3 regions of the Variovorax sp. 05L425 genome follow, and region 1 is predicted to be linked to each of the others. Evidence: predicted binding sites of a transcription regulator. Region 1 holds the regulator's gene; each other region holds the start of a gene.

The links. The regulator sigma-54, encoded in region 1, starts transcription at its own class of promoters, with help from an activator protein. The targets are predictions, from matches to a motif close to TGGCANGNAANCTGCTTT.
Region 2: AC1DN9_RS27785 (CmpA/NrtA family ABC transporter substrate-binding protein) is a predicted target of sigma-54. The motif match lies at 4,873-4,890, and genes of this name have one in related genera.
Region 3: AC1DN9_RS10385 (pilin) is a predicted target of sigma-54. The motif match lies at 2,926-2,943, and genes of this name have one in related genera.

What each region holds. Positions count from the first base shown of each region.
Region 1 covers NZ_JBFTNY010000013.1:64,904-74,945, forward strand. The annotation lists gene AC1DN9_RS16090 (fused MFS/spermidine synthase) at 1-22, shown strand, start outside; gene AC1DN9_RS16095 (hypothetical protein) at 27-290, opposite strand; gene argS (arginine--tRNA ligase) at 432-2,105, shown strand; gene AC1DN9_RS16105 (SPOR domain-containing protein) at 2,118-2,861, shown strand; gene AC1DN9_RS16110 (thiol:disulfide interchange protein DsbA/DsbL) at 2,944-3,591, shown strand; gene lptA (lipopolysaccharide transport periplasmic protein LptA) at 3,714-4,409, shown strand; gene lptB (LPS export ABC transporter ATP-binding protein) at 4,420-5,196, shown strand; gene AC1DN9_RS16125 (RNA polymerase factor sigma-54) at 5,206-6,792, shown strand; gene AC1DN9_RS16130 (sensor histidine kinase) at 6,789-8,555, opposite strand; gene AC1DN9_RS16135 (THUMP domain-containing class I SAM-dependent RNA methyltransferase) at 8,603-9,841, shown strand; gene AC1DN9_RS16140 (glutathione S-transferase N-terminal domain-containing protein) at 9,890-10,042, shown strand, end outside.
Region 2 covers NZ_JBFTNY010000037.1:270-10,311, forward strand. The annotation lists partial or broken gene AC1DN9_RS27760 (branched-chain amino acid ABC transporter substrate-binding protein) at 1-914, opposite strand, end outside; gene AC1DN9_RS27765 (Hsp20/alpha crystallin family protein) at 1,038-1,409, shown strand; gene AC1DN9_RS27770 (alpha/beta hydrolase) at 1,665-2,402, shown strand; gene tsaD (tRNA (adenosine(37)-N6)-threonylcarbamoyltransferase complex transferase subunit TsaD) at 2,350-3,399, opposite strand; gene AC1DN9_RS27780 (nitrate- and nitrite sensing domain-containing protein) at 3,457-4,737, shown strand; gene AC1DN9_RS27785 (CmpA/NrtA family ABC transporter substrate-binding protein) at 5,077-6,321, shown strand; gene ntrB (nitrate ABC transporter permease) at 6,332-7,243, shown strand; gene AC1DN9_RS27795 (ABC transporter ATP-binding protein) at 7,240-8,049, shown strand; gene AC1DN9_RS27800 (ANTAR domain-containing protein) at 8,082-9,362, opposite strand; gene AC1DN9_RS27805 (MFS transporter) at 9,617-10,042, shown strand, end outside.
Region 3 covers NZ_JBFTNY010000007.1:77,847-87,888, reverse strand. The annotation lists gene AC1DN9_RS10390 (pilus assembly protein) at 1-1,479, shown strand, start outside; gene AC1DN9_RS10385 (pilin) at 2,331-2,867, opposite strand; gene AC1DN9_RS10380 (3',5'-cyclic-nucleotide phosphodiesterase) at 3,073-3,879, opposite strand; gene AC1DN9_RS10375 (CHASE2 domain-containing protein) at 3,915-6,182, opposite strand; gene AC1DN9_RS10370 (FHA domain-containing protein) at 6,225-6,887, opposite strand; gene AC1DN9_RS10365 (Stp1/IreP family PP2C-type Ser/Thr phosphatase) at 6,955-7,764, opposite strand; gene AC1DN9_RS10360 (TerC family protein) at 7,782-8,471, opposite strand; gene sucD (succinate--CoA ligase subunit alpha) at 8,565-9,458, opposite strand; gene sucC (ADP-forming succinate--CoA ligase subunit beta) at 9,468-10,042, opposite strand, start outside.

The sequences.
Region 1 (10,042 bases):
CCTCTTCGGCGTCTTGAAGTAGCGGGCTAGCCTTTCGCGTCGGCCTCACACTTTTTCATGAAGCTGTTCTTCGCGGCACCCGCCAAGGGCTTGCCGTTCTTGTCGATCGCCTTCGTGGCGCAAGTAGTCTCCACGGCAGCCTTGGCGTCTTTTTCGCACTTCTTGACGAAACTGGTCTTGGCGGCGCCATTCAGCTTCTTGTCCGCGGCCTGGGCGTCACAGGATTGCGCGTGTGCTGCACCGAACGACAGGGAGGCGCCCAGAGCCAACAGGGAAAGGAGCTTTTTCATGGTGTATGAATCCTTGAGGACGGGTTGTGACTGGTTTGCCCCACCCAGGGGCTGTCCATCCTAACGGCCGACGTTCACCGTTGGATGACGTTCATTGACGATCGTTAGGGTTCGTGGTTTTGACCCCGGTAAAATCCCGCGATGCTATTGGTCAAACAGGAGCTGCTCGCGGCGCTCGCGAACACGCTCGAATCCCTCTCGCCCGGCGCCGGCAGCAAGGCCGCGTTCGAGTCGCCCAAGGTGGCGGCCCACGGCGACTTCGCAAGCACGGCCGCCATGCAGCTCGCCAAGCCGCTCCAGCGCAAGCCGCGCGAACTGGCTGAAGAGCTCAGCACCGCCTTGCGCGCGACGCCGGCCTTCACTCAATGGGTCGAGGCCATCGAAATCGCCGGTCCCGGTTTTCTCAACATCCGCCTCAAGACCGCCGCCAAGCAACAGGTCGTCCGCGAGGTGCTGGCGGCGCGCGACGCTTTTGGCCATCAGGCCTCCGGCGGTGAACGCGTCCTGGTCGAATTCGTATCCGCCAACCCCACGGGCCCCCTGCATGTGGGCCACGGGCGCCAGGCGGCGCTGGGCGACGCCATCTGCAACCTGCTCGCGACGCAGGGTCAGAGCGTCTATCGCGAGTTCTATTACAACGACGCCGGCGTGCAGATCCAGACGCTCGCGAACAGTACGCAACTGCGCGCCAAGGGCCTCAAGCCGGGCGACCCGCAATGGCCCGAGCAGGCCTATAACGGCGAATACATCGCCGACATCGCCGAGGACTTCAAGGCGAAGAAGACAGTCCGCTCGGACGACCGCGAATACACCGCCAGCGGCGATGTCGAAGACATCGATTCGATCCGCCAGTTCGCCGTCGCCTACCTGCGCCACGAGCAGGACCTGGACCTGAAGGCCTTCCAGGTGAAATTCGACAACTACTACCTGGAGTCCAGCCTCTACACCAGCGGTCGCGTCGAGGCGACGGTGAAGAAGCTCATCGACGCCGGCAAGACCTACGAGCATGACGGCGCGCTGTGGCTCAAGTCCACCGAATACGGCGACGACAAGGACCGCGTCATGCGCAAGGGTGACGGCACGTACACCTACTTCGTGCCCGATGTGGCGTATCACATCGCGAAGTGGGAGCGTGGCTTCCACAAGGTCGTCAACATCCAGGGCACAGACCACCACGGGACGATCGCACGCGTGCGCGCCGGCCTGCAGGCCGCGGGCGAAGGCATCCCGGCCGGCTACCCTGACTACGTGCTGCACACCATGGTGCGCGTGATGCGCGGCGGCGAAGAGGTCAAGATCAGCAAGCGCGCCGGCAGCTACGTCACGCTGCGCGACCTGATCGAATGGACCAGCACCGATGCGGTGCGCTTCTTCCTGTTGAGCCGCAAGCCCGACACCGAATACACCTTCGACATCGATCTCGCGCTGGCGCAGAACAACGACAACCCCGTCTACTACGTGCAGTACGCGCATGCGCGCATCTGCTCGGTGCTGGCGGCCTGGGGCGGCGATGTCGCCACGCTGAATGATGTCGACCTGTCGCCGCTGCAGAGCGCTGCCTCGCAGGCCTTGCTCCTGCAGATCGCCAAATATCCGACCATGCTCACCGCCGCGGCCAAGGATTTCGCGCCGCACGACGTGACCTTCTATCTGCGCGAGCTGGCCGCGAGCTACCACAGCTACTACGATGCCGAGCGCATCCTGGTCGACGAGGAGCCCGTGAAACTGGCCCGCCTGGCCCTCGTCGCCGCCACCGCACAGGTGCTGCACAATGGCCTCGCTGTTCTCGGCGTCAGCTCGCCGCAGAAGATGTGATTACCTTCCACCATGAAAAAAAGACATAGCAGCGGCAACATCGTCATCGGGTTGATCATCGGCCTCGTGCTCGGGCTCGGCGTGGCCCTCGGCATCGCGGTCTATGTGACCAAGGTGCCGATCCCGTTCATGACGAAGACCCAGCGCAGCGGCCCCGAGCAGGACGAAGCCGAGGCGCGCAAGAACCGGGATTGGGATCCGAACGCGCCGCTCGCAGGCAAGGCGTCGGCGCCCGCCCGTCCGCCGGCAGCGGCAGCCACCGCGACGGCGACGCCACCCCAGCCGGCGACGGTCGGCCCGCTCAATCCGCCGACCTCGGCGCCCGTGCCGGTGGTCGTGGCGCCCAGCGCCCGAGGCAGCGATTCGGCAACGCCGACACGCCCGGCGCGCACCGCGCCGGTGCCGGCCGAGGCCAATGCGACGCCATCGAGCGACCCGCTGGGCGATCTGGCCCGCGCGCGGTCGGGGATGGGGTCGAGCACGACTGCGAGCGCAAGTTCATCTGGCGCCAGCGGCGATCCTTTCGTGTACTTCGTGCAGGCCGGCGCCTACCGCACCCCGGAGGATGCCGAGGCCCAGCGCGCCAAGCTGTCGCTGATGGGCGTCGAAGCCCGCGTGACCGAGCGCGAGCAGGCAGGGCGCACCGTGTACCGTGTGCGTGCCGGCCCGTTCAACAAGAAGGACGACGCCGATCAGCTCAAGGAGCGACTGGACAGCGGCGGCCTCGAGTCCGCCCTGGTACGCGTCCAGCGTTGAGCTTTGCCATTCTTTACCTCGACAGGTCCGGGAACTCCACCCGGACCCCGGGCTCTTTCAGCCGCATAGGAGAATTTCATATATGAAACGTCGTGACTTTTCGCTGGCCGCAGCTTCGCTGGGTCTTCTTCCGCTGGTTGCCCCTTCGTACGCGCAGCAGCAGCCACCCAAGGCCGGCAAGGACTACATCGTCCTGGGCAAGCCTGCGCCGGTCGACACGCCGGCCGGCAAGGTCGAGGTGATCGAATTCTTTTCGTACAACTGCCCGCACTGTGCGGCGTTCGAGCCACAACTGGAAGCCTGGGCCAAGAAGCTGCCACCTCACGTCGCGTTCAAGCGCGTTCCGGTTCCCTTCGTGGGCAACGACACCGAAGCCAAGCAGCGCCTCTACTACACGCTCGAAGCCATGGGCAAGGTGGACGAGTTCCAGCCGATCCTGTTCGACGCCATTCACAAGCAGCGCCAGCCCATCATGGGCGACGCGGCCATCCTGGCCTGGGCCGAGAAGCAGCCGGGCCTGGACGCCAAGAAGTTCGCCGAACTGTTCAAGTCCTTCTCCGTGGTCGGCAAGGCCAAGCGCGCCAGCCAGCTCACGAGCGACTTCCAGGTGGCCGGCGTGCCGGCATTCGGCGTGGCCGGGCGCTGGTATGTCGATGGTGAAACGGCCGGTTCCATGGAACGCGCGCTGCAGGTCGTGGATTCCCTCGTCGCCGAAGCCCGAAAGGGCTGACAAGGTCGGGCCGACCCGACTTCCTTCCCCCGAAAGGCCCGCTTTGGCGGGCTTTTTCGTCAAGGCCGCGCAAGGCCGCATCCCCCGGGGGCATACAATCGCAGAGCAAGTTTCGTGCCTCTATGAAATCGCCCCTCACCTCCACTCCCTTTCGTCATGCCGGTCGCGCTCTGTGGCTGGCTCTGGCCCTGACCGGCATGGCCTCGGTCGCGCAGGCCGAAAAGGCCGACCGCGCCAAGCCCATGAACATCGAAGCGGACTCGATGCGCTACGACGATCTCAAGCAGACCAGCGTGTTCACCGGCAATGTGGTGGTCACCAAGGGCACGATCGTCGTTCGCGGCGACCGCATCGACGTGCGGCAGGATCCCGAGGGCTACCAGTACGGCGTCGTCACTGCTGCGCCCGGAAAGTTGGCATATTTCAAGCAGAAGCGGGATGCCGGCACCGACGAGTGGATCGAAGGCCAGGGCGAGACCATCGAATACGACAGCCGCGCCGACAACGTGAAGTTCATCCGCCAGGCGGTGATGCGTCGGCTGATCGGCGCCACCGTCAGCGACGAGAGCAGCGGGCCGCTGATCGTCTACGACCAGAGCAACGACACCTTCACGGTCAATGGCTCGTCGCTGCCACCGAACGCTGGCGTGGCAAGCCAGCCCGGCGGCCGCGTCCGGGCCATCCTCACCCCCAAGACCGCCGCGGCGCCGGGCGCCGCCCCTGGTGCCAAGCCGGCGCCTGCCGCAGCCGCCAAGCCGGCCGAGGGCAAGGGCTTGCGGTCCACCACCACGCTGGGCGGAGAAGCAAAGAGTGATTGAAACCGCTGGTATGAGCGCAGGCGCGGACATGGCGGAAAGCCGCCTCGAGGCGCGTGGCCTGCAAAAGAGTTACGGCAGCCGCACGGTCGTCAAGGACGTGTCCCTGGGCGTGCAGAAGGGCGAGGTCGTCGGCCTGCTGGGCCCCAACGGCGCAGGCAAGACGACGTCCTTCTACATGATCGTCGGCCTGGTTCGCGCCGATGCCGGCGACATCACCATCGACGGCGAGCCGATCGCCCACATGCCGATCCACCGGCGCGCGCGCATGGGGCTGAGCTACCTGCCGCAGGAAGCGTCGATCTTTCGCAAGCTCACGGTCGAGGAAAACGTCCGGGCCGTGCTCGAGTTGCAGTACGAACCCGACGCCCACGGGCGACCGGCGCCCCTGAGCAAGCGGCGCATCGAGGAGCATCTGGCCGAACTCCTGGCCGACCTGCGCGTCGACCACCTGCGCGATTCCCCGGCCCTGGCCCTGTCCGGCGGCGAGCGCCGCCGCGTCGAGATCGCCCGCGCCCTCGCCACGCAGCCGCGTTTCATCCTGCTCGACGAACCGTTCGCGGGCATCGACCCGATTGCGGTGATCGAGATCCAGCGAATCATCAGCTTCCTGAAGGAGCGCGGCATCGGTGTGCTGATCACCGACCACAACGTCCGTGAAACGCTGGGCATCTGCGATCACGCTTTCATCATCAGCGACGGGCATGTGCTCGCCCAGGGCACGCCTTCGGAGATTGTCGACAACGCCGATGTGCGGCGCGTCTACCTCGGCGAGCATTTCAGAATGTGATCGCGTTCCATGAAGCAGGGTCTTTCGCTGCGTGTATCGCAGCATCTCGCGCTGACACCCCAACTCCAGCAATCGATCCGACTGCTGCAGCTTTCCACGCTCGAGCTTTCGCAGGAAGTCGAGCAGATGCTCGACGACAACCCGTTTCTCGAGCGCACCGCCGAAGAGGCCGCGCGCGAGGAATTCGGTCTCGATGCCGCCGACGCACCCGTCCGCGATGACGACCGGATGGCCGAGGTCGATGGTGACTTCGTCGCCGGCGCGCCCGGCTCGGCGGCGGAATCCGCCACCGCCGTCAACGGCGAAGCCGAAGTCGCCGTCGCCGAAGGCGTGGACTCCGAACCCGACTGGGAAGGCGACGGCACCGTCGATCTTGCGCCCGACGACAGCGAATGGGGCGGCGATGCCCCGGCCCGCGCCAACAACCTCGGCGACGACGAGCGCACCGACGCGACCGAACTCGCGCGCAGCCAGGAGTCGCTCCAGTCCTTCCTGCATCGCCAGGCCTTGGGCCTTCGCCTGAGCGACACGGACAGCGCGGCACTGCGCTTCCTGATCGAATCGCTCAACGACGACGGCTACCTCGAAGATTCGCTGCCCGCGCTCGCATCCGGCCTTGCTGGAGACGACAACGATCAGTTCGACGACCTGGTGCATCACTTCCAGGTTGCGCTCGGCCTGCTGCAGAGCCTGGAACCGGTCGGCGTCGGCGCGCGCAGCCTCGGCGAGTGCCTCACCATTCAACTGCGCGCCCTTGCGAGCGAGGACGAGACCGAAGAGGAAGCACAGATCCGAAAGACGGCCATCGCCATCTGCAAACAGCCGATGGAATTGCTCGCCCGGCGCGATATCAAGCGACTGGTCACGCTCACGCGAAGCAATGAGGACGAGGTTCGCGCCGCGCTGCAGCTCATCGCCAGGCTCGAACCCAAGCCGGGCCGCCGTTTCGTGGACGTCGAACGCAACGTGGTCATTCCGGACGTGATCGTTTCGCGCGTCGGCAACGGCACGAACACCAAGTTCCGCGTCATGCTCAACCCCGAAGTCATGCCGCGTCTGCGCGTGCACGACATCTATGCCAGCGCGCTCAAGCAGCACAAGGGCGAAGGCAGCCAGGCGCTGTCGCAGCGGCTGCAGGAGGCGCGCTGGTTCATCAAGAACATCCAGCAGCGCTTCGACACCATCTTGCGTGTGTCCAACGCCATCGTCGAGCGGCAGAAGAGCTTCTTCGTACACGGCGAACTCGCGATGCGACCGTTGGTGCTGCGCGAAATCGCCGACGAACTGGGCCTGCACGAATCGACCATCAGCCGCGTGACCACGGCCAAGTACATGGCGACGCCCTACGGCACCGTCGAGCTCAAGTACTTCTTCGGCTCGGCGCTGGGCACCGAGACCGGCGGCAACGCTTCAAGCACGGCGGTGCGGGCGTTGATCAAGCAGTTCGTGAGCGCCGAGGATCTCAAGAAACCGCTGTCCGACAGTCAGATCTCCGAGATGCTCAAGGAGCAGGGGATCGAATGCGCCCGCCGCACGGTCGCGAAATACCGCGAGGCCTTGCGCATCGCGCCGGCGAATCTCCGCAAGGCGCTCTAGATTCGCCTTTGAGCCCGCAGCAGCAGCGCGCGCAGGTCGGCGGGCTGCACCGGTTTGCGCAGCGCCTGCCAGCCGCGTTCGCGGGCCAGTTCGAGCGTTGCGTCGTCGATGTCGGCGGAGATCAGCGCGATCGCCAGGTTCGGGCTTCGCCGCTGCAGTTCCTTGGCGAGCGCAATGCCATCCAACTCACCCGGCAGCCGGATGTCGCACAGCGCGATCTCGAAAGCGGGAAGGTTCGGCAACGCCAATGCGTCCGCCGCGCTGATGCAGACGTGCGGGCGCGCCCTCCAGAGGCGCAGCAGCGCCGCAACGCTGTCGGCGACCACGGTGTTGTCCTCGACCACCAGCACCCCAAGGCCCTGCCGCAGCGTTCCCGGGGCGGCGGCTTCGGTAGCCGAGACCATCGAAGGCACGACCGGCGCGCCCAGCGGTGCGGCCGGCAATTCGAAGCCGAACACCGATCCGCGCCCGGGCGCCGAGCGCAGCGTGATCTCAACGCCGAGTCGAGCAGCCAGCCGTCGCACGATGGCGAGTCCCAGTCCGTGGCCACGCTGCAGGTTGCGTTCGATGTTGCCGATCTGCTCGAAGTCGCCGAACACGCGCTCCTGTGCTTCAGGCGCGATGCCGACGCCCGCGTCGCGCACTTCGACGCGCCATGCATCAGGGCGGCGCCGGCATGCCAGCAGCACGCGCCCCCGGGGCGTGAACTTGAGCGCGTTGTCGACAAGGTTGCCGAGGATGCGGCGCAGCGCAACCGCGTCCGTCCAGACCACCACGTCCGGCGGGCATCGCACACGCACGCGGCCGCTGCCGGCTTGGCGCGCCAGTTCGTTCAGCAAGGGCGCGAGCGCGACGGCGACCGGCGTGATCGGGTCGGCCGCGGCCTCGATGCGTCCGATCTCCAGCAATTGATTGGTAAGACCTTCGAGCGCCTGCTGCGCGCGCGATAGCGCGGCGACGGTGTTCTGCACGGTCAGCCGGTCTTCGCCGGCATCCAGCTGATGGCGCAGGACCTCAGCTTGCAAGCCCATCGCCATCACCGGCTGGCGCAGATCATGGTTGGCGGCCGAGAAGAAGCGCAGCCGCTCGGCCTGCGCTTCCTGCGATTCGCGCAGGCCCGCCAGCGCCTGCGCGCGCAGCGCACTTTCGTTGTGGCGCAGGCCGATGTTCTCTTCGAGCTGCCGCGCACGCTCGCCCACCAGGCGCCAGACCATGGCGAGCAGCCCGATGCCGAGCACCGCCATGACCATCATGGACGGGGCGCCGAATCCGATGCCCATGACGATCACCGGCGCCAGCAGCAACGTGATCGCCAGTTGCATCGCCGGCGTGTAGTACGAGACGGAAAACACCGACGACAGCGTCATCGCCATGACCACCAACCCGATCATCAACTGTGAGGTGGCATTGGCCGGGTCGAAAAGAAGGATGCCCGCAGCGCCGTGAGCGCCCTCGTGCACCGCGATGCGCAGCGTGTGCAGGCGCAAGGCCGGCTTGATGTTCTCGGGCGTCAGCGGGTCGGGCAGCCGCTGCGGAAAAAAACCGCGATAGGCTGTGGTGGCCGCAATCATGGCGATCCAGATGGCCGCATGCGACACCGAGTACTGCCACGCGAAAAGCGCCGCCACGCCGCAATCGAGCAGAAACTGAACGAGCAGAACAGGTCCGCTCGGCTGAGTGCTGAGCCTGAGGACCTCGCAATGCACGGCAAACCGGTCGGCTGCCGAAGTCTCTGTTTGAGCTGGGACGGTCGGGGAGCTCATCTGCGAGCCACTATAGAGCAGCATCGAGACAAGGCGACAATCGGCGTGTGAACGATCTTTCGCTTTTTCTTCCCTGCGCCGCTGGCGTCGAGGATTTCCTCGCACAGGAAGTGCACGCGCTGACTGGCCGTGTCGGCCAGGACCTGCTGACGCTGCGCGGCGGCGTGCGCGTGCGGGCCGATTGGCGCGATGCGCTGAAGCTCAATCTCCACAGCCGGCTGGCGCAGCGCGTGCTGATCGAGCTCGCCCATGCACCATATCGGAGCGAGAACGACTTGTACGCGATCGCGAGTGGCGTGGCTTGGGAGATCTGGTTCACACCCAAGCAGACCTTCAAGATCGAGACCACCGCCCAGCACAGCCCACTGCAGAGCCTGAACTTCGCCACCCTGCGCATCAAGGACGCGATCGCCGACCGCTTTCGCGCCAAGGCGGGGGGCGTGCGGCCCAGCATCGAGACCCAGTGGCCCGACACCCGCGTGTTCGCGCACCTGACGACCGACGAGTGCACCCTCTACATCGACACTTCCGGCGAGCCCCTCTTCAAGCGCGGCTGGCGGCAGGACAAGGGTGATGCGCCCCTCAAGGAAACGCTGGCCGCCGCCATGCTGGCCGCCAGCGGCTGGTGGAACCCCGAGACGGGCGTGGTGTCGACGCAACCCCTGTACGACCCCTGCTGCGGCAGCGGGACCATCGCCATCGAGGCCGCGCAGATCGCATCCGGCATGGCCTCGGGCTCGCTGCGGCGATTCGGGTTCGAAAAGCTGCTGCCGTTCCAGGCGCATGTGTGGGCCGCGCTCAAGACCGAGGCCGTGCCCAAGGAGCGCGTGCAGGCGCCCGCCGTCTTCGGCTCGGACGTCTCGCACCGCATGGTGGATTTCGCCGAGCGCAACGCCGAGCGCGCCGGTGTCGCGCAGTTGGTGCAGTTCCGCGGAGGCGATGCGTTGCAGCGCATGCCGCCGGCCGAATCGGGCGTGATCGTGCTGAATCCACCCTACGGCGAGCGCATCGAGGTCGGCGGCGTGTCGCGCGGCCGCGAGCAGGCGCAGACCGAAGACGGCGGCCAGTTCTTCACCCAGTTGGCCAGCCACTGGAAGAAGAACTACGCCGGCTGGACCGCTTGGGTGCTGACGCCCGATCTGCAACTGCCCAAGCGCATGCGGCTGAAGGAGTCGCGCCGCGTGCCGATGTGGAACGGGCCGATCGAGTGCCGCCTGTTCCGCTTCGACATGATCGCCGGCTCGGCACGCGCACGGCCCGATCCCGGCTCGCCTGCGAAGGCGTAGCGCCTGGGACAGAATGCAGGCCTTCTCGTCCCAACCTCCCATCACGCCATGACAGACCTGTTGTCCGCTTTCCCCATCACCAAGAAATGGCCCGCGCAGCATCCGGAGCGCCTTCAGCTCTATTCGCTGCCGACGCCGAACGGCGTGAAGGTGTCCATCGCGCTCGAAGAGACGGGGCTGCCCTACGAGCCCCATCTGGTC
Region 2 (10,042 bases), on a different contig from region 1:
TGCGGTGTCTGCACGTTCGGCAGCCAGTCGGCCACCGCGACGACGCGGCCGATGCCGGCGTCGCCAATCGCCGCCGGCGCCCCCAGCGCATTGCCGTAGAAGGTGTAGAAGGTGCCGTTGAAGCCCGCCTCGCGCGCCGCCTTCACGAGCAGCGTGAGGTCGTTTCCCCAGTTGCCCGTGATCACGGCCTGCGCCCCACTGGCGAGGATCTTGCTCGCATACGGGGCGAAATCCTTGACTTTGCCCATCGGATGCAGCTCGTCGCCAACGATCTGCACGTCGGGCCGCAGTTCGGCAAGCTGTCGTCGTGATTCGCGCAGCACCGCCTGGCCGAAGCTGTAATCCTGGCCGATCAGGTAGACGCGCTGGAGCGCCTTGTCGTCCTTGAGCACCTGCATCAGCGCGGTCACGCGCATGTCGGCATGCGCGTCGAAGCGGAAGTGCCAGAAGCTGCAGCGCTCGTTGGTGAGGATGGGGTCGACGGCCGAGTAGTTGAGGAAGAGGACACGCTTCGACGGATCGCGCTCGTTGTTCTTCTCGATCGCGTCGATCAGCGCCGCGGCAGTCGCCGAAGAGTTGCCCTGCATCACGATGCGCGCGCCGTCGTCCATCGCGGCGCGCAGCGCGGACAGCGCTTCTTCGTTCTGTCCCTTGCTGTCGTAGCGATCCAGTTGCAGGAGGCGCGCGCCGCCGGGCAGCCTCACCCCGCCACGCGCATTGACGCGCTCGACCGCCCACAGCAGGTTGCGGAACACCGCTTCACCCGTATTGGCGAAAGGGCCGCTCATGCTCTCGATCAGCGCAAGGCGGATTGGCGTCTGCGTCTTCGCCTGCAGCGGCGAAAGCACGCCGGCACCTAGCGCCAGAGCCGCGAATTTCAAGGCCCGGCGTCGCCAAATAAAGCTGGAAATCATCGTCTTGAAACTCCCTTCGCGATGCCTAGATGAGGTGGCATGCGGCACTCGTCTTGTTGAAACGCCGCGCAGTGTACGGGACACACATTCTTGTCCTCATCGTTTCGCTCAGGAGTCTTCATCATGTTTTTTGCACCCGCCATCCGGACCGCCCGCTTTGTTCCGCGTTCGTACGATCGCAGCCTGGAGCGCTTCGTCAACGAAGCCTTCTCCGGCGCACAACGCTCGCTCAATGTCGAACAGGACGAAAAGACCTGGACCTTGACCCTCGATGTCCCAGGCCTGTCGCGCGACGACCTGACGATCGGCATCGAAGGTGCCGTGGTTCGAATCGAGAGCAAAGCCGAAGCCAAGCGTCAGATCAAGGCCGCCTACGAGTTGCCGCAGGAGATCGACGTTGCCGCGAGCGAAGCCAAGCTCGAAAACGGCGTGCTCACCCTCAAGCTGGGCAAGCTGGTTCCGGTCAGCAACGTGGCGCAACTCGCCATCAACTGATCGACCGAATCGGCTTCGGGAACGCTTCACGGCTCCCCCGGCGACTTTCCGGTTGCCGGGGACCGAAGCAGGCAAAGTGGGGTGAATAGACGGGTCGGTAACTTTTGGTTGCCGACCTAACGTATTTCTGACCCACAATCGGTGCGCAATACGTCACGTTCTGTGACGTATTTTTCAAGGCCTTTGTATCAATTCGCGCTTTTAGGGCGTGCGGTTTGCCCAGGCGGCCCGCCCGAAGGCGCTCACACAAGCACCATGAAAACGCACTTGAAGCTTGCAGACGTCGATGAACGATCGGACACCCTCCTGGTGTTCCTCCCGGGCGCATTTCTGAAGCCGGAGGAATTCGAGCGCGAGGGCTTTGTCAGCGCCGTGCAGGAACGCGATCTCGCGGCGGATTCCTTGCTGGTGGACGCCGATGTGTCGTATTACTACGACCAGACTTTCATCGAGCGGCTACAACAAGACGTGATCGAGCCTCAGCGTGCGGTCGGATACCGGAAGATCTGGCTGGTCGGCATTTCGATCGGCGGCTTCGGCGCCTTGATTCATGAACTGGCCAAACCGGGCACGGTCGACGGGATCGTGGCCTTGGCGCCCTATCTCGGTCGGCGCCCGATCGGCGCGGAAATCCACAAGGCCGGTGGCTTGCGCGCATGGAAGGCCCCCGAGGGCCCGCCGCCCGACCAGGAGGTCGACCGCAAGCTGTGGCCCTGGCTCCAGCAGTACGCGTCGCCGGCGCGCCCTGAGACGCTCCCCCCGCTGTACCTGGGATTCGGCCTCGGCGACCGATTCGCGGCCAACCACCAGCTGCTGGCCGATGCGCTTCCGTCCGGTCATGTCTTCACCACCGAAGGCGGTCACGACTGGCCGCAATGGTCCCAGCTCTGGCGCAAGATGCTCGACGTGCTGCCGCTGCCGCAGCAATCCAGGAAGGCGCCTAGGCGGGTTCCGACGCGGCATTCAGCGACGCCAGCGGCCATCGCGGCTTGACGTCGAAGGCATAGCGCTCGGTCGGGCTCTGGATGCCCGCCTGGAGGCGCATCGCGGCGGCCATCGCGATCATGGCGCCGTTGTCGGTGCACAAGTGCAATTCGGGATAGTGCACGCGCACCCCGCGCTTGGCGCATGCGGCATTGAGTTGCTCGCGCAGCGACCGGTTGGCGCCGACACCCCCTGCCACCACCAGACGATCCAGCCCCGTCTGCTCGATCGCTGCCAGCGACTTTTTCAACAGCACCTCGACGATCGCGGCCTGGGTCGACGCCGCGAGGTCGGCCTTTCGTGATTCGATCTCATCGCCGAGCTTGCGGGCCTGAGTGAGCACCGCTGTCTTCAGCCCCGCAAAGGAAAAATCCAGGTCGCCGCTGTGCAACAAAGGGCGCGGGAGCTTGAAAGCCGCGGCATCGCCCTGCTCGGCCAGCTTGGCGAGCCACGGGCCGCCCGGATAGGGCAATCCCATCAACTTGGCGCTTTTGTCGAAGGCCTCGCCGGCCGCGTCGTCGATCGTTTCGCCCAGAAGCTCATACCTCCCTACACCGTCGACGCGCATCAGTTGCGTGTGGCCGCCGGACACGAGCAGCGCGACGAAGGGGAATTCCGGCGGATCGGCGCTGAGGAAGGGCGACAGCAGATGCCCTTCAAGGTGGTGCACGCCCAGCACCGGCTTGTCCAGCGCCGCGCCGAGCGCGCAGGCCACTCCTGCGCCGACCAGCAAGGCCCCCGCCAGGCCAGGCCCTCGGGTATAGGCGACGACGTCCACATCCGCCAACCGTTGGCCGGCCTGCTCGAAGACGGTCTCCGCGAGGGGGAGCACGCGCCGGATGTGATCGCGGCTCGCCAGTTCCGGAACGACGCCGCCGTAGGCCTGGTGCATCGCGATCTGGCTGTGCAGCGCGTGCGCTGCGAGACGCGGCAGCCCGCTCGCGCCGCTCTCGACCAACGCCACGCCGGTTTCGTCGCAGGACGATTCGATACCCAATACAAACATGCTGCGAGTGTAGGTGCCGCCCGTTTTCGGGGCACGGATGTTGCTGCAAGCCCTTCGATGAAATCCGGCCTGAGTTTCCTGGTTGCCGCCCTGCGTTGCGAAATCGACGGGCTGGAACAACTGACCCGCACCGGCGAACTGGTCGGAAGCATCGGACGACTGGTGCATGCCTTGCAGCGCGAACGCGGTATCTCGAACGTGTGGCTGGCCTCGCGAGGTCAACGCTTCGCCGCACAGCGGAGCAAGCAGATCGTCGAATGCCTGCAATTGGAGACGGCGGTGCGCCAAAGCTTCGGACACCTGGAAGCAGACATCGCCCGGATCGGCAATGGCGCTCGCCTTTTCAGCCGGATTGCCTGGGTGCTCCCCGGGCTGGATGCGCTCCCCGAACTGCGCCGCCGAATCGGCGCGCTGGAGTTGGACGCTGCCGAGTCGACAGCCGCTTTCGTCAAGCTCATCGCCGGACTGCTCGCGGTGGTGTTCGAGGCGGCCGATGGCGCGACCGATCCGGAGGTCTCGCGCGTGCTCGTGGCGCTCTTCAATTTCATGCAGGGCAAGGAATTCGCCGGCCAGGAGCGCGCCTGCGGCGCCGCAGCATTTGCTTCGGGGTGCAACGACAGCACGCGACAGCAACAGTGGCTGCACCTGATCGATTCGCAGGAGCGCTGCTTCCAGGTCTTCGTCGAGTTTTCCGCCGAGAGCCTGGCCTGCCTTTGGCGCGCAAGCCAGTCGCCAGAGCAGATTGCGGAACAGGAGCGCTTGCGCCGCATTGCGTGTGCCGCGCCGGCGGGCGTGGCGCTCGATCCCGAACTGAGCCAGACCTGGTTCGACTGCAGCACCCGGCGCATCGACGCGATGCAGGGGGTCGAGGAGCAACTCGCCGCCGAGTTGCAACGAATCTGCGCGCACAAGACGGCGCAGGCGCGATCCGAATTGCAGGCGCATGAAGCACTGCTGTTGAAAATGGCCGACGACACCGATTCGCCCGCAGCCTTTTTCGACGAGCCGACGCCAGACTCAACGACCCACTCACAGCCGCCCGGCGGCGCGGCGCTCTATGGTCGCCAACTCGAACGTTCGATCCTCGACATGGTTCAAGAGCAGTCGCGCCGCCTGCAGGCGATGGGCGACGAACTGGAGACCGTGCGCGCAGCGCTCAATGAGCGCAAGCTCGTCGAGCGCGCCAAGGGCCTCCTGATGGCACATCGCGGCATCAGCGAGCAGGAAGCGCACAAGATGCTGCGGCAGACCGCCATGAACCAGGGCCGGCGTCTGGTCGAGGTGGCCGAATCGGTGCTGTCGATGGCCGAGTACCTGCCCCGCGACGCGGCCTCGTGAGCGGCGCCTGATCTGGAATGGTGCAACGCACAATGATCGTGCCGCACCCGGTCGAAATGTCCTATCGGCGTCAATCCAAAGCCAGGCCTGATTCTGAAGCTATGTTTTTCATAGCAGTTCAACGTCCGTCAACGCTGGCACGTCGCTTGCATTCCTGCTGGCCATAGACCAACGAAGGTCTTCAGGCAGGCAGCATCCAACGGCGGATACGGCCCACCGAACCGGACAAAGGCGTCCCCACCCGCAAGGGCTCGTTTTCGAGCAGCCCTTGCGCGGTGAGGACGCCTTTTTTTTTTTTTTGCGCTTGTCTTTCTTGTCTTTCCTTTCGGAGTTCGCCCCATGACCGATTCGCTCACACCCAAACTGAGTCGCCGACGCGTGTTGCAGGCCGCTGCTGCCGGCGTGGTGGGGCTGGACCCCGCGTTGCGCACGGCGGTCTGGGCCCAGGGTTCCGACAAGCCCGAGAAGGAGGAAGTGAAGATCGGCTTCATTCCCCTCACCGATTGCGCCAGCGTCGTCATGGCCTCGGTACTGGGCACCGACAAGAAGTACGGCGTGAAGATCGTGCCCAGCAAGGAAGCCAGCTGGGCCGGCGTGCGCGACAAGCTCGTGAACGGCGAGCTCGACTTTGCCCACGTGCTCTACGGCCTCGTCTACGGCGTGCATCTGGGCATTGGCGGCCCGAAGAAGGACATGGCCGTCCTGATGACGCTCAACAACAACGGCCAGGCCATCACACTGTCGAAGAAGCTGGCCGACAAGGGTGCCGTCGACGGCGCCTCGCTGGCCAAGGTGATGGCCGCCGACAAGGGCGAATACACCTTCGCGCAGACCTTCCCCACCGGCACGCACGCGATGTGGCTGTACTACTGGATGGCGGCCAACGGCATCAATCCGCTGAAGGACGCCAAGGTCATCACCGTGCCGCCGCCCCAGATGGTCGCGAACATGCGTGTCGGCAACATGGACGGCTATTGCGTCGGCGAGCCGTGGGGCCAGCGCGCGATCATGGACGGCATCGGCATCACGGCCGTGACCACGCAGGACATCTGGAAGGACCACCCGGAAAAAGTGCTCGGCACGACGGGCGACTTCGTCAAGAAGTACCCCAACACCGCGCGCGCCGTGACGGCGGCCATCCTGGAGGCCGGCAAGTGGATCGACACCGGCCTGCAGAACAAGAACAAGATGGCCGAGACCATCGCGGACAAGAGCTACGTCAACACCAGCGTCGACGCCATCAACCAACGCATCCTGGGCCGCTACACCAACGGGCTCGGCAAGAGTTGGGACGATCCGAACTACATGAAGTTCTTCAACGATGGCTCGGTGAACTTTCCGTATCTGTCGGATGGCATGTGGTTCCTCACACAACACAAGCGCTGGGGCCTCCTGAAGGAGCATCCCGACTATCTGCAGGTCGCGACGCAGATCAACCGCATCGACATCTACAAGCAAGCCGCGGCCGCCACGAACACGCCGCTTCCCAAGGACGCGATGCGCACCAGCAAGCTGATCGACGGCGTCGTGTGGGACGGCAAGAACCCCAGGCAGTACGCCGATTCGTTCAAGGTCCACGCCTGAGGAGGCCGTCATGGTGAGCGCTGTCTTTCATTCCCCTCTCGATGCCCGTTCCGCTGCGCCGGCCACTGCGAAGAGCTTTGTCGCGACCAAGCCCGTGGCCCTTGCCCGACAGGCCGAACCCGAGCCGCGCGCACCACGCGACTTCAGCGCGCTGTGGTTGCGCGTTCTGCCGCCGGTACTCGGCGTCGCGCTGCTGATCCTGATATGGGAACTGGTCGCGATGAAGAGCACCACCGGCTTTCCTTCGCCGCTCACAACCTGGCAGCAGGCAGTGACGGTGTTCAGCGATCCGTTCTACAGCAAGGGCCCCAACGACCAAGGCGTGGGCTGGAACGTGCTGTCGTCGCTGCAACGCGTCGCGCTCGGCTTCGGTCTCGCGGCGGCGGTGGGCATTCCTGCGGGCTTTGCGATTGGCCGCTTCGAATTCCTCTCGCGCATGTTCAATCCGCTGATCAGCCTGCTGCGCCCGGTCTCCCCGCTGGCTTGGCTGCCGATCGGTCTGCTGGTGTTCAAGGGTGCCAATCCGGCGGCGATCTGGACGATCTTCATCTGCTCGATCTGGCCGATGATCATCAACACCGCCGTGGGCGTGCAGCGCGTGCCGAGCGACTACATGAACGTCGCGAAGGTGCTGGACCTCAGCGAATGGAAGATCTTCACCAGGATCCTTTTCCCCGCCGTGCTGCCCTACATGTTGACCGGCGTGCGGCTCGCCGTCGGCACTGCGTGGCTCGTGATCGTCGCGGCGGAGATGCTGACCGGCGGTGTCGGCATCGGCTTCTGGGTGTGGGACGAGTGGAACAACCTCAACGTCGCCAACATCATCATCGCGATCTTCGTCATCGGCATCGTCGGCCTCGTGCTCGAGTTCGCGCTCATCAAGATCGCCACCGCATTCACGTTCGAAGAGGTGAAGTCATGAATGATGACAAAAAGTACATCGAGATCCAGGGCGTCGAGCAGCGATTCAAGACGGCCAAGGGCAGCTTCCTCGCACTGCGCGACATCAACCTCAGCGTGGCCAAGGGCGAGTTCATCACGCTGATCGGGCACTCGGGCTGCGGCAAGTCGACGCTGCTGAACCTCATCGCCGGCCTCGCTGCGCCCACGCAAGGCGCCCTGGTCTGCGCCCACCGCGAGATCAAAGGTCCAGGACCTGAGCGTGCAGTGGTGTTCCAGAATCATTCGCTGCTGCCCTGGCTGAACTGCTACGAGAACGTATACCTCGCTGTCGAACGTGTGTTCGCGTCGACCGAAGGGAAGGCGCAACTCAAGGCACGCACCGAAGCGGCGCTCGCGTTGGTCGGTCTGAGTGCGGCCGCACAAAAGCGCCCCGGCGAGATCTCCGGCGGCATGAAGCAACGCGTGGGCATCGCCCGCGCGCTGTCGATGGAACCCAAGGTGCTGCTGATGGACGAGCCCTTTGGCGCGCTCGATGCGCTGACGCGCGCCAAGCTGCAGGACGAGTTGCTCGCCATCGTGCAGAAGACGCACAGCACGGTCGTCATGGTCACGCACGATGTAGACGAAGCAGTGCTGCTGTCCGACCGCATCGTGATGCTGACCAACGGACCTGCCGCGACCGTCGGCGAAGTGCTGGCAGTCGACATCCCACGCCCGCGCAATCGCGTCGAACTGGCCGAAGACCCGGCTTACGTGCATGCGCGCAAGGCCGTCATCGACTTTCTCTACACGCGCCAGGCGCACGTGGAGAAGGTTGCCGCCTGAGTCGACACGGCGGCGAAGCACTCACGCCGGAGTCAGGACATGATGACCTGCAGGCTGTGTTCGTACGAGGCAGTGAGTTGGTCGAAGGTGTCGACCAGCGCATCGCTGGAACGCACCAGCGCGGCGCGCCCTTCGGCGCTCTCGACGTCGCGCACGCCGCGCACCAGTTGCAGCCACTCGTCCCGCGCGGCCGCCAAAGCGGTCCGGATCTCGGGTGAACTCAAGGGCGCGCGCTCGAGTTCCAGCAATGCGGACTCGAACGCATCCATCGTCGGCGCCAGGCGATCGCGCGTGGCCTCTTGCGACAAGGTCGACGCCAGCAACGCGTCCTTTGCGAGCCGTTGCGCGCGCATGCGTTGGCGCCCGCAGATGTTGACGATGCGCAGCGCGCGTCGCGCGCCGGAGGCCTCCAGTGCACCTGTCAGGGCCTCGGCGGCAGAGAGCAGTTCGCAGGCACGTTCATCGATATCCATCAACGCTCGCGGTGCGAGGCGCGCGGCGAGTGCCGCCTCCAGCCCTTTCCAGGCCAGGCGCACATCCGACAGGCTCCGCGCACCGGCCTCGCCCAGTTCGAGTGCGGCCAGATGATCCAGGTTGTCCTGCACCCGCTCGGCAGATTGCGTGCGCAAGACACGCGCGCGCCGCGCGTCGATGCCCGCCAGCGCCTGCGCCGCCACGCGGACCAGCCGCTGCGACAGCATGCGCAACTGCCCGGCGCGATTGATCGCATCGGCCCATCGCGAAGCTTCGACCACGGATCGGGAGACTTCGCCGAGGCGCAGGTTGGCATGCATGGCCGCGCCGCGCAGCAGACCGAAGGCCTCGTCCTCATCGATGCCGCGTGCGGACATCAAGAGGCCCTTGGCGCGATCGATCCACTTGCGTTCGTCCAGGCGCGTGCGCAGTGCATCCAGTTCGGTGCGCAGTCCTCTCTCCCGCTGCCAGCGCGCGTGCGCGCGGCCCAGCAACGCGTCGAAGGACTGCGCAGTCAGCGCCTCGATCGACTCCCATGCGTGCACGCCGAGCGCCGCGAGTTTCTCGTGCGACTGGCGATCCAGCGGTGCGGAGACGAGGCTCAGCGGACACGGCGGCGTGCCCGACCAGGCTTGCAGCACATCGAAAAGATCCTGCGCCGCCACTTTCACGCAGATCACGATCTCCCGAGGCGCGAGCAACTGGGCCTGCGACGCCATCGTGAGGAACGTCGCACGTGCAACGGCCGAAGCATCGATGCCAGCCAGTGCGCGCTGCAGCACCTCGGGCAGTGCAAGGTCGGTGGCTTCGTGGGGCAGGACGACAAGAAGAGGGTTCACGGCGAGCTTCAAACAGCAACCGGAAGCATAGGCCAGCTGCGCCGTCGCGCGGTGGCACAGCTCTTGCGTGACATGGCTCGCGGTGTAACGAAGCACCGCTTTGGTGAAGCGGCAGACACCTGCACGCCGCCCGGTCTTGCAACCGCCGAGCACACCCCTCACGCCGTCAGCGTTCGCTGCCGGCACACCGCCCCAACCCCGTCCGACGACACGGCCCGCCAACGGCCGCGCCGCGGCATTTCGCATTGAAAGCCATGTCCAGCTTCAAGACCTTCCTTCGCTCAGGCCACGGCCCGACGTTGTTCGCGGCCTTTCTGTACTTCGCCTTCTCGTGCTGCATCTGGGTGCTCAACGGTGCGATGGCACCGTTCATCGGCGAAAGCTTCAACCTCTCGCCGGCGCAGAAGGGCCTGATGCTGTCGGTGCCGATCATTGCCGGTGCGCTGATGCGCTTCCCGCTGGGCATCCTGTCGCAATACATCGGCCGCAAGCGTGCGACGTTGGTCGAGATGGGGCTCATTGCCGTCGCGATGCTGTTCGGCTTCTTCATGGTGCACAGCTTCAACGATCTGCTCGCGATGGGGGTGCTCCTGGGCATCGCGGGCGCGAGCTTCGGCGTCGCGCTCTCGCTGGGGTCGGGCTGGTTCCCGCCGCAGCACAAGGGCCTCGCCATGGGACTG
Region 3 (10,042 bases), on a different contig from region 1:
CGCTCCAGTTACACCGACACCGGATATGCGATCTTCAAGGCAGGCACCGCAGCAACGCGCACCAAGGTGGTTTACCAGGGCGCCAATGACGGCATGCTGCACGCATTCAACGCCGACACCGGCGCAGAACTGTGGGCCTATGTGCCGGGCAACTTGCTCGACATGAATCTTTCAACGACCTATACCTCGACAAGCTCGCTGGTGGGCCTGACGCAGCAATCGTTGTTCCAGCACCGCTTCTTCGTGAATGGCACTCCCACGGCCACCGACGTGGACCTCAGCAATACGCAGGCGAACCAACCCACACCTCCGGCCGCCAACTGGGCCACGGTCCTGGTCGGGGGCTTGGCCAAGGGCGGCCGCGGTTACTACGCCCTGAACGTGACCAGCCCTGACGCAACCTCGGATGCATCGGTCGCCAGCAAGGTGATGTGGGAGTTTCCGAACGCGAGCACGGCCGCAGCCGTGCGGAACAACATCGGCTACACCTACGGCACACCGCTCAATGTGAAGACCAAGGCGGCGGGCTGGGTCACCCTCGTGACCTCGGGCTACAACAATGGCTCCACGACGGGTGGCGACGGCGCTGGCCACCTTTACGTGCTGAACACCGCGACGGGCGCGTTGATCAAGGACATCAGCACCGGTGCGGGATCGGGCACGAACCCCAGCGGGCTGGCCAAGATCAGCGCCTTCCTGGCGAATCCCGGTGTCGATGACACGACCGACTATGTCTACGGTGGAGACCTTCTCGGCAATGTCTGGCGTTTCGACCTTACCGATGCCTCGACCAGCAATTGGAACGTGAAGTTGCTGGCGACGCTGGTGGATTCCAGCGGAGCGGCTCAACCGATCACGGGATCGCCGGAGCTCGGCGTCGTGAAGGACAAGCGCATGGTTTACGTGGGCACCGGTTCGTATCTGGGGACCTCCGACATTCCGGGTACTTCCGGCGCAAGTGCCAGCGCCACTCAAGCGCAATCGATGTATGGCTTGTTGGACGACAAGTCGCCTACGCCGACGATTACCCCGTTGCGCTCACAACTCGTCGGGCAAACCGCAGTCGCATCTGGCACCAATATCAACGTGACGACAAATCCCGTGGATCTCACGACCAAAAAGGGTTGGGTGTTGGATTTTGCGACCACGCCCGCCGGCGAGCGCTCATATACAAGCCCCGTGCTATTCCAGGGTGTTCTTGCGTTTACGACGAACATTCCTTCGAGCGATCAGTGCGCGCCCGGAGGGAGTTCGAATCTCTACTTCCTCAATTACAGCAACGGCAACTCCATACCCAACCTGACCAGTCGCTATGTTGGCAATGTGCTGGCAAGCCGCGTGCAGCCCGAGGGTCTACCCAATGGAAAGGTCAAGATTCTCGTGCGCACGTCTGATGGCAAGACCAAGGTCTATGACGTAGCGGTGCCGTCTTCGACCAATCCGACTCGGATCATGTGGCGGGAAGTGATCACGAATTGAGGTCGGGCGCATCTGACGCCTTTTTTGGTGACGGACAACCGGCTTGATCAAGGCGGCCAATGGCGCCCGATGAATCTCATCGGGCGCTTTCAGTTTGGGGATTGGTGGGGGCATTGGTGGTTGTCGCTTGAGCGCGCCGCCAGCATGCGAAGCTCGCGCGGCACATCCAGCACCCAAGGTGTGCGTGCTGCAGCGGCCTACTTGAGAACGCGTGCAGTTGCGTGCGCCCAGGCGTGGGGGTGGCGCAGGCGAACGGCGCGAACAAGCCCAATTACCGTGTCAGAGCGTGCACGGCGTTGCTACTTATGGCTTGATAGTTGACGCCCCAATAGAGATGAGCCCCCGACACGCTCAGTCGCGAGACGAGCTTTTGCGAGACGGCTTGCCCAAAGGGTGTTATCCGACACGCACCCCGGTCTGTCCTCGGGACATCGAGCACGGCCTCGAGCAGCCGCGCGCCTCGTTGGCCTGCAGCTGAATTTCAAGCGCCTTGATCTTCTGCTCGCGTCAGCGGCACACGCGCTGGAGAAGAATTTTCATCTGCATTGACATAGGCAGTCTCGAATGATGTCCTAGACCCCCGGCCTTGCTGGCCGTGCTTGCGCAGCCACAAGCCACATCGCCATCATCGAGCGCCTTGGATGCCGTAGCGCTCCTGCATTTACTTTGTGGCTGAGGCCGCCCTTTTGCCGAAAGCTTTAAAACCCAGCGTGTAGTCCGCTGGGCAAGCGTGACGCCCGATTCCATTGACTTGCCTTTTCTTGGTTGAAAAGACGTCGACCCTTCAGGGCGAGTCAGCTACAACGAAAAAAGCCGCCCGAAGGCGGCTTTTGTTCACAGAGCCGAAGGGCTTAGCGGCATTCGGCCGGAGCGTACTTGGCAGGCATCGTGCCGACGGTACGAGCACCCAGACCGCGAGTCGTCGCAGTTGCATTGCCAAGGGACGCGCAAGCCCAGTCGACCGGACCGGTAGCCGTTGCCAGCGCAAGGCTGTTCACATTCGGCGAAAAGATGATGGTCGTAGCAGCAGCGTCCGCGGGCAAGCCAGACGTCGCGGCTGCAGCGGTGGTCACGGTGATGGCGCCAGTCGCTCCGTCGATCGTGATGTCGCCGACGAACTTGGATTGCTTTTCAGCCGCGGGGCGAGCGTTGTACTCCGTCGCAGCGGCAGCGACGCCGGTCAGGCCGTCTGTGGTGAATGACTCCGACACGAGGGTCTTGGCGGTCGTTGCAGCGGTAATCGCTTCTGTGATCTTGGCGCGCACGGTGTAATCCTGATACGCCGGCAGAGCGACAGCGGCCAAAATACCGATGATCGCAACGACGATCATCAATTCGATAAGCGTGAAGCCAGCTTGTGCGCGGCGGGCGATGGAACGACGGTTCATTTCAGTTACTCCAGGTTGGTTTTGAGGGCCCGAGGCGAGCCCTCGGTGCGCTCATGTAACCGCAGCATCCATGCCATGCCGCCATATCCCTCCTAAAGCCCCTCGCACCGCCAACTTGTTCACGTTCGAGTTACAACGTGTGACAAATTCTGTTGCAACTGGCAGACGGCAGATGACATTTTTGTCACCCCACGCACAAGTCTCGTCAGACCGCCAGGATTCCAGCCGTCTGCAGCCACCGAATGTCCCACCCCTTCTTGCCCTGCCCTTGCGATCCATCCGCCAACAGGTCGATCTGGCTCATGATCTCGCCCGTCTCCGCCGGCTTGGTGTGGGTGATGTAGATCGGATAGTTCTTGCCCACAGCAATCTGCGCCAATTCCCCCGCCAGCGACGCCGGCGAAAGATGCAGGCTCCGCTGGGCCAGTGCCTGCTCCCGATTGCTGAATGCCGTCTCGATCACCAGCATCGCCACATCGAGCTGATTCACCCGATCCCAGAACGGCGCGTTGCGCTCCGTGTCCCCGCTAAAGACCCAATTCGGCCCGCCTTGCGCGCTGCGAACCGCATAGCCGCAGGCCGGAACCGTATGCACGGCAGGCAGCACTTCAATGTGCTTGAGCGCCGCAGTCCCCAGTTGCAGCTGCTGCCCAATCACCAGGTCATGAAAACTGACGAACGGCGCCTCGCGGCTCGGAATGCTCGCGAAATCCGGCCAGATGACGTTGTTGAAGACATGCGCACGCAACGCCTCGATGGTGGCCCGCAATGCATGTACACGCAGCGGCCGCGTACGAAGGTTCGCGACAGAATCAAGCATCAGGGGAAGAGAGGCGACGTGATCGAGATGCGAATGCGTGAGCACCACATCGTCGATGGCAGCCATTTCCTTGAGCGTCAGATCACCAACGCCGGTGCCGGCGTCGACCAGCAGATCGCTGTCGACCAGGAAAGAGGTCGTGCGGCAGTCCTTGGCGATGGCGCCGGAGCACCCCAACACACGCACCTGCATTTAGCGAGACCTTTGACCTTTCAGCCTTTCGGCTGTTATTTCGATTCGAACCGGGTCGCACCATCCCAGTCTGGGTCCTTGGGCTGCAACGATTGCGAGGCTAATCGCTGCGCATACAGCTGGTAAAGGACTTTTTGCGCATCCGTGGTGTGCAGGTTTGCCAGCATGACTTGACCTTGCTGCCAGTCTTGCGCGCGGTAGGCAGAAAGGACGCAATTCCAGCGTTCGAGCTCGTCGGCTTGCGATTTGGCCACGCCGTCCCGCCTGCCGACGGGCGTAAAGATCCGAACCATCTTCAGCTTTCCCTGGACCCGCACGCAGTCAAGCTCCTGCCAGACGAACGAAGGCGCCAACGATTGCGTCGCCTCGCTGGCGACGATCTCGACACCATAGTGCACGCCCAAGCCCTCGATTCTGGACGCCAGATTCACCGCGTCCCCGACCACGGTATAGCTGCGGCGCACGGCGGAGCCCATGTCCCCGACGCTCATGACGCCGGAGTTGAGGCCGATCCCGACATTGATCTGCGGACGGCCTGTCTTGCGATGGACCTCGTTCAGATTGCGCACGTCCACAGCCATGTCCACGGCGGCACGGACGGCCAATTCGGCGTGATCGGGCGTGTCGACGGGCGCACCCCAAAAGGCCATCACGCAATCGCCCATGTACTTGTCGACGGTCCCGCGATGCGCGCTGATGATCTCCGTCAGGCGGCTGAAGATGGTGTTCAGAAAATCCTGCAGTTCGACAGGCGCCATCTGTTCGGCCATCTGCGTGAAGCCGCGCATGTCGCAGAACATCACGGTGAGTTCCTTGCTCTCCGCGCGCATGCTGTAGCGCTCGGGGTCCGCGCGCATTTCGACGACGAGTTCGGGAGGCACGTAGGTGCCGAACAGGTTGGCCAGCCTCCGGCTCGCGCGCGATTCGACGAGGTAACCCCAGCTCATGTTCAGAATGAAGGCCGACACGATCATGACCAGGGTGGAGCCCAAGGGCAGAACGAGGTTGGCCTGGAGAAAAAACCAGGTATTGATGCTCACTGTCGCACCGACAGTGAGCAGGGCAATCAGCACGGCGCGCGGCGCGCTACTCAGCGAGAGGCCGAAGGCCAGCACGAGGCCGGCAACCAGCACGACGACCAACTCATAGCCGGGGGCATAGTCCGGAATGCCGCGTATGCGGCCGTCCAGCAAACCGGAAACGATGTTGGCATGCACTTCGACGCCAGGAAAGGCAGCGCCTCCAGGCGTGGATCTCAGGTCTTCCAGGCCGGGTGCCGTGGAGCCGACGAGAACGATCTTGCCCTTCAACTGGCCGGGCTCCAGCACGCCGCGGATGACGTCGGCAGCAGAGATGTGCTGGAACGAGCCACCGGACGCGCCGCCCGGCCCGCGAAACGGCACCAGCATGCTGGCGGTCGCGTTCACGGGAATGCGCACGGTTCCCGAGGCCGTCGCCAATGCCAGCGCTTCGAGTGGCGGCGGCCCGCCTTGCGGACCGTTTGGCGCGAAGACCGGGCGAACGGCACGTGAGCCGACAGCCATCCGGTACACGGTCAGCGCCAGGGATTCGTAATAGCCAGGCTGCGCGACCTCCCCCGTATAGCGGGCGATCAACGGCACCGACCGGACGATGCCGTCCTGGTCCGCATCGAACACCACGTTGAGAAAGCCGGCGGCCGGCGCGGCACGCGCGAGTTGCGGGATGCTGCCGACGAAACCATTCCATTGCGTCGTATACACGCGTCCCTCGGGAAAGGCTCCCGGCGGCAAGACCGGGGCCGGCAACTGCCCTTTGGTGCGCGGCTCCCGCGTTTGCGTGAAATAGAACCCCAGCGCAACGCGCCGACCCGTGAGCGTCTTCGCGAAGGCGGTGTCGTGGTCGAGCTCGGATGCGAAGCGTTTGATTTCGTCGACCACATCGGGGCGGGCGGACAGAGGCCCCTGGGCCAGTCGTCGAAGGGGCTCGACGCCGGAACTCGCATCGGGTTCGACAAAGAGAACGTCGAAGCCCAGCACTTCGGCCTGCTGTCGCTCCATCACTTCGGTGGTGAGTTGCGCCAACCGGTCGCGACTCCAAGGCCACTGGCCGAGCTGTTGCAGGCTTCGATCGTCGACGTCGACGATCACGATGCGCGGATCGAGCGTGTTCGGCATCGTCGCGCGCAGGCGCGTGTCATAGATGAAGTAGTCGAGCGCCTCGACAAAGGGAAGATGCCGGCCGCCCACCACATGCGCAACGGCGAGCGCGACCGGCAAGAGAGTGACTGCGACCCGCGCCCAGCGCTGGCGCAGCGCGTTCATTGTTGTGAGCGGCCGCGGATTGCTGCGTACCGCGGCGAGGGATCAGCTGACGACGAACTGCATCCGCGTGCCGCCCAGTTCGAGCACGTCGCCGTCCTGCAAGGCCACCGCTTCACTGCCGAGCGGCTCGCCGTTGAGGGCGGTACCGCCGTCGATGGGCGCCACCACATAGCCGTGCAGCCGGCGGGTGACGGCCGCGACAGCGACACCGGGCTTGCCGATGGTCGTGACGACTTTTTGCAGGGAGAGCTCGCGTCCGGCACCGCTGCCGGAAAGAACACGGATGACCGCCACTCCGGCAGTTCCGCCACCGAGGGGGGCCTGGACAGTGGGCGCGGAAGAAAGCGGGATCGGGCCGGACGGCGCGGGGGGAACGACGGCGCGAACCGCGGGCGTGCTCTCTGTCGCGCTCGCACTCGCGGTCGCGAGATAGCGAATCTTGTACTTGCCAACCTCGATGATGTCGTTCTGCTCGAGCGCCTGCTTCTTGATGGCACGGCCGTTGACGTAGGTACCGTTGGTGCTGTTGAGATCTTCCAGATAGACATCGCCGCCGATCATGTGCAGCACGGCATGTTCGCCGCTGATGGCGAGATTGTCGACCACGATGTCGTTGTACGGCCGGCGACCCAGCGTGGTCCGGTCCTTGGCAAGCGTCACCTCCTTGATGACGACGCCGTCGATCGACACGATCAATTTCGGCATGGCCGACTCCTGGATCTCATTTTTCTGTTCACAGTAGGCCCCTGCGGCGGAAGTTCCTTGATCTTGGCTATCCAGGTTCCTCGGACGCTCCAACTCCGCTTGCACGGGCCAGGACAACCGAAATGTTATCCCGTCCCCCATTGTCGTTCGCAGTTGCAACCAAAAGTGTTGCTTTTTCTGGGAGATCGATATTCTGTAACAAAAGTGTGAAAAGCTGCGCGTCCGACACCATCTCGCTCAAGCCATCGGAACATAGCAGAAACAGGTCGCCAGCACGCACGCTGTGCTCGTGCATTTCGAGTTCGACATGGCGCTCGATGCCGAGCGCCCTTGTTACAAGATTGCGGTGCGGCGACAGGATGGCCTGCTCCGGCGTGATCGCGCCGGCGTCGAGTTGCTCCTGCAGCAGGGAGTGATCGCGCGTGAGCAGTTCGAATTTTTCGCCGCGCAACCGGTAGCAGCGGGAATCGCCGATGTGACCCACGATGGCGCGTTGCTGGCCGAAGGCAGCCAACACCAGGGTCGTGCCCATGCCCTGCAATTGCACGTTCGCAATGCCTGCCTCGAGGATGGCCGAATTGGCTTCATCGGTGCCGGCTTGCAAGGCCCGGCGAACCGCCTTCGGGTGCGCTTGCGGCCCTGCATGGGCGAGCCATCGGCCGAAGCTGGCCTGGAGCAGCGCGATCGCCATGCCGCTGGCGACTTCACCGCCGTTGTAGCCGCCCATGCCGTCGGCCAGGAGAACCAGGCCCAAGGAGGCATCGAAGGCGATGGTGTCCTCGTTGTTGGCGCGTACCCGCCCCGGGTCGGTCAGGGCAGCGAAATCCCAGGTCAGAGCGCCGGTTTCCGGAGATGCGGGTGCGCCCAGGTTCGCCATGGTCGTTCGTTGGAGGATCAGGCGACCAGCTTTTCAGTGTGTCCGCGGCGTTGCAGCCAACGGCCAACCACCACCACGAAGACCGCGCCGGTGATCGCGCCGGCGTAGTGCAGCCAAGGGTTGCTCGCCAGGACATCGGTGAGGATGGTGTCGCTGACGATCGTCTCGCCACCGACCCAGCCGATGAGGGCGGCGCCGAGCATGACGATGATGGGAAAACGTTCCATGAGCTTGATCATGAGCGTACTGCCAAAAATCACCAGCGGAATACTGATTGCAAGGCCAAGAACCAGCAGAACCATGCTGCCCTGGGCCGCGGCCGCCACGGCGATCACGTTGTCCAGGCTCATGACCAGGTCGGCCAGCAGGATGGTTCGCACGGCGGCGAGCATGCTGCCGTACTCCTTATCCTCGCCGCCGTCGTCTTCCTCTTCGCCGAGCAATTGCGTACCGATCCACAGCAGCAACGCGCCGCCGACGATCTGCAGATAAGGCAGCGCGAGCAACTTGGCGGCAACCACGGTAAGGATGATCCGCAGCACCACCGCGGCGCCCGAACCGAACAGCACGGCCGTGCGCTGCTGCTGAGGCGGGAGCGAACGCGCCGCCATGGCGATCACGACGGCGTTGTCACCCGAGAGGATGATGTTGATCCAGACGATCTTGAGAAGACCGATCCAGAAGTCCGCAGTTTGCAAATATTCCATGTCTCAGGGCCACTTGTTATTCGATTGAAAAAGCGCCCGCAACCTGAATTGCGGGCGCCCTTTCTTGTGTGGTTCAGTACGCTGGCGCGATTATCAGATAAGCGCCTTCAGGCGTTTCGCCAGTTCCGAGAAGTTGCGCGTCACGGTGAATCCGCATTCTTCCATGATGGCCAGCTTGGCGTCGGCAGTGTCGGCGCCGCCGGAAATCAACGCGCCAGCATGGCCCATGCGCTTGCCGGGGGGCGCCGTCACGCCGGCGATGAAACCGACGATCGGCTTCTTCATGTTGTCCTTGCACCAGCGTGCCGCATCGGCCTCGTCGGGGCCGCCGATTTCGCCGATCATGATGACCGCATCGGTGTCGGGATCGTCGTTGAAGGCCTTCATCACGTCGATGTGCTTGAGGCCGTTGATCGGATCACCGCCGATACCCACGGCGCTCGACTGACCGAGACCGATTTCGGTCAGCTGAGCCACGGCTTCATAGGTCAGCGTGCCGGAGCGGCTGACCACGCCGATGCGGCCCTTGCGGTGGATGTGACCGGGCATGATGCCGATCTTGATTTCGTCGGGCGTGATCAGGCCGGGGCAGTTCGGGCCGAGCAGCAGCGTCTTCTTGCCGCCGGCGGCTTCCTTGGCCTTCATCTTGTTGCGCACTTCGAGCATGTCGCGCACCGGGATGCCTTCGGTGATGCAGATCGCCATGTCCAGGTCGGCCTCGACAGCTTCCCAGATTGCGGCGGCAGCGCCAGCCGGCGGCACGTAGATCACGGACACGGTGGCGCCGGTCTGCGTCGCGGCTTCCTTGACGGAGCCGAAGATCGGGATGTTGAAGATCGACTCGCCGGCCTTCTTCGGATTCACGCCGGCCACGAAGCAGTTCTTGCCGTTCGCGTATTCCTGGCACTTCTCGGTGTGGAATTGGCCGGTCTTGCCGGTGATGCCTTGCGTGATGACTTTGGTGTCTTTGTTGATGTAGATCGACATGACGTTTCCTTAGGCTTTCTTGACTGCTGCCACGACCTTCTGGGCCGCTTCCGCCATGGTGTCGGCGCTGATGATCGGCAGGCCCGAATCGGCCAGCAGCTTCTTGCCTTCGACTTCGTTGGTGCCCTTCATGCGCACGACCAGCGGCACTTGCAGGTTCACGGCCTTGCAGGCTGCGATCACGCCGGTGGCGATGGTGTCGCACTTCATGATGCCGCCGAAGATGTTGACGAGGATGGCCTCGACATTCTTGTTCTTCAGCATGATCTTGAAGGCTTCGGTGACCTTCTCGGGAGTGGCGCCGCCGCCCACGTCGAGGAAGTTGGCGGGCTCGCCGCCGAAGAGCTTGATGGTGTCCATGGTCGCCATGGCGAGGCCGGCGCCGTTCACCAGGCAGCCGATGTTGCCGTCGAGGCTGATGTACGCGAGGTCGAACTTGCTGGCTTCGACTTCGGCCGCATCTTCTTCGTCGAGGTCGCGCAGGGCGACGATTTCGGGGTGGCGGAACAGCGCGTTGCTGTCGAAGTTGAACTTGGCGTCGAGCGCAACGACGTTGCCCTTGCTGTCGCGGTTGAGCGGGTTGA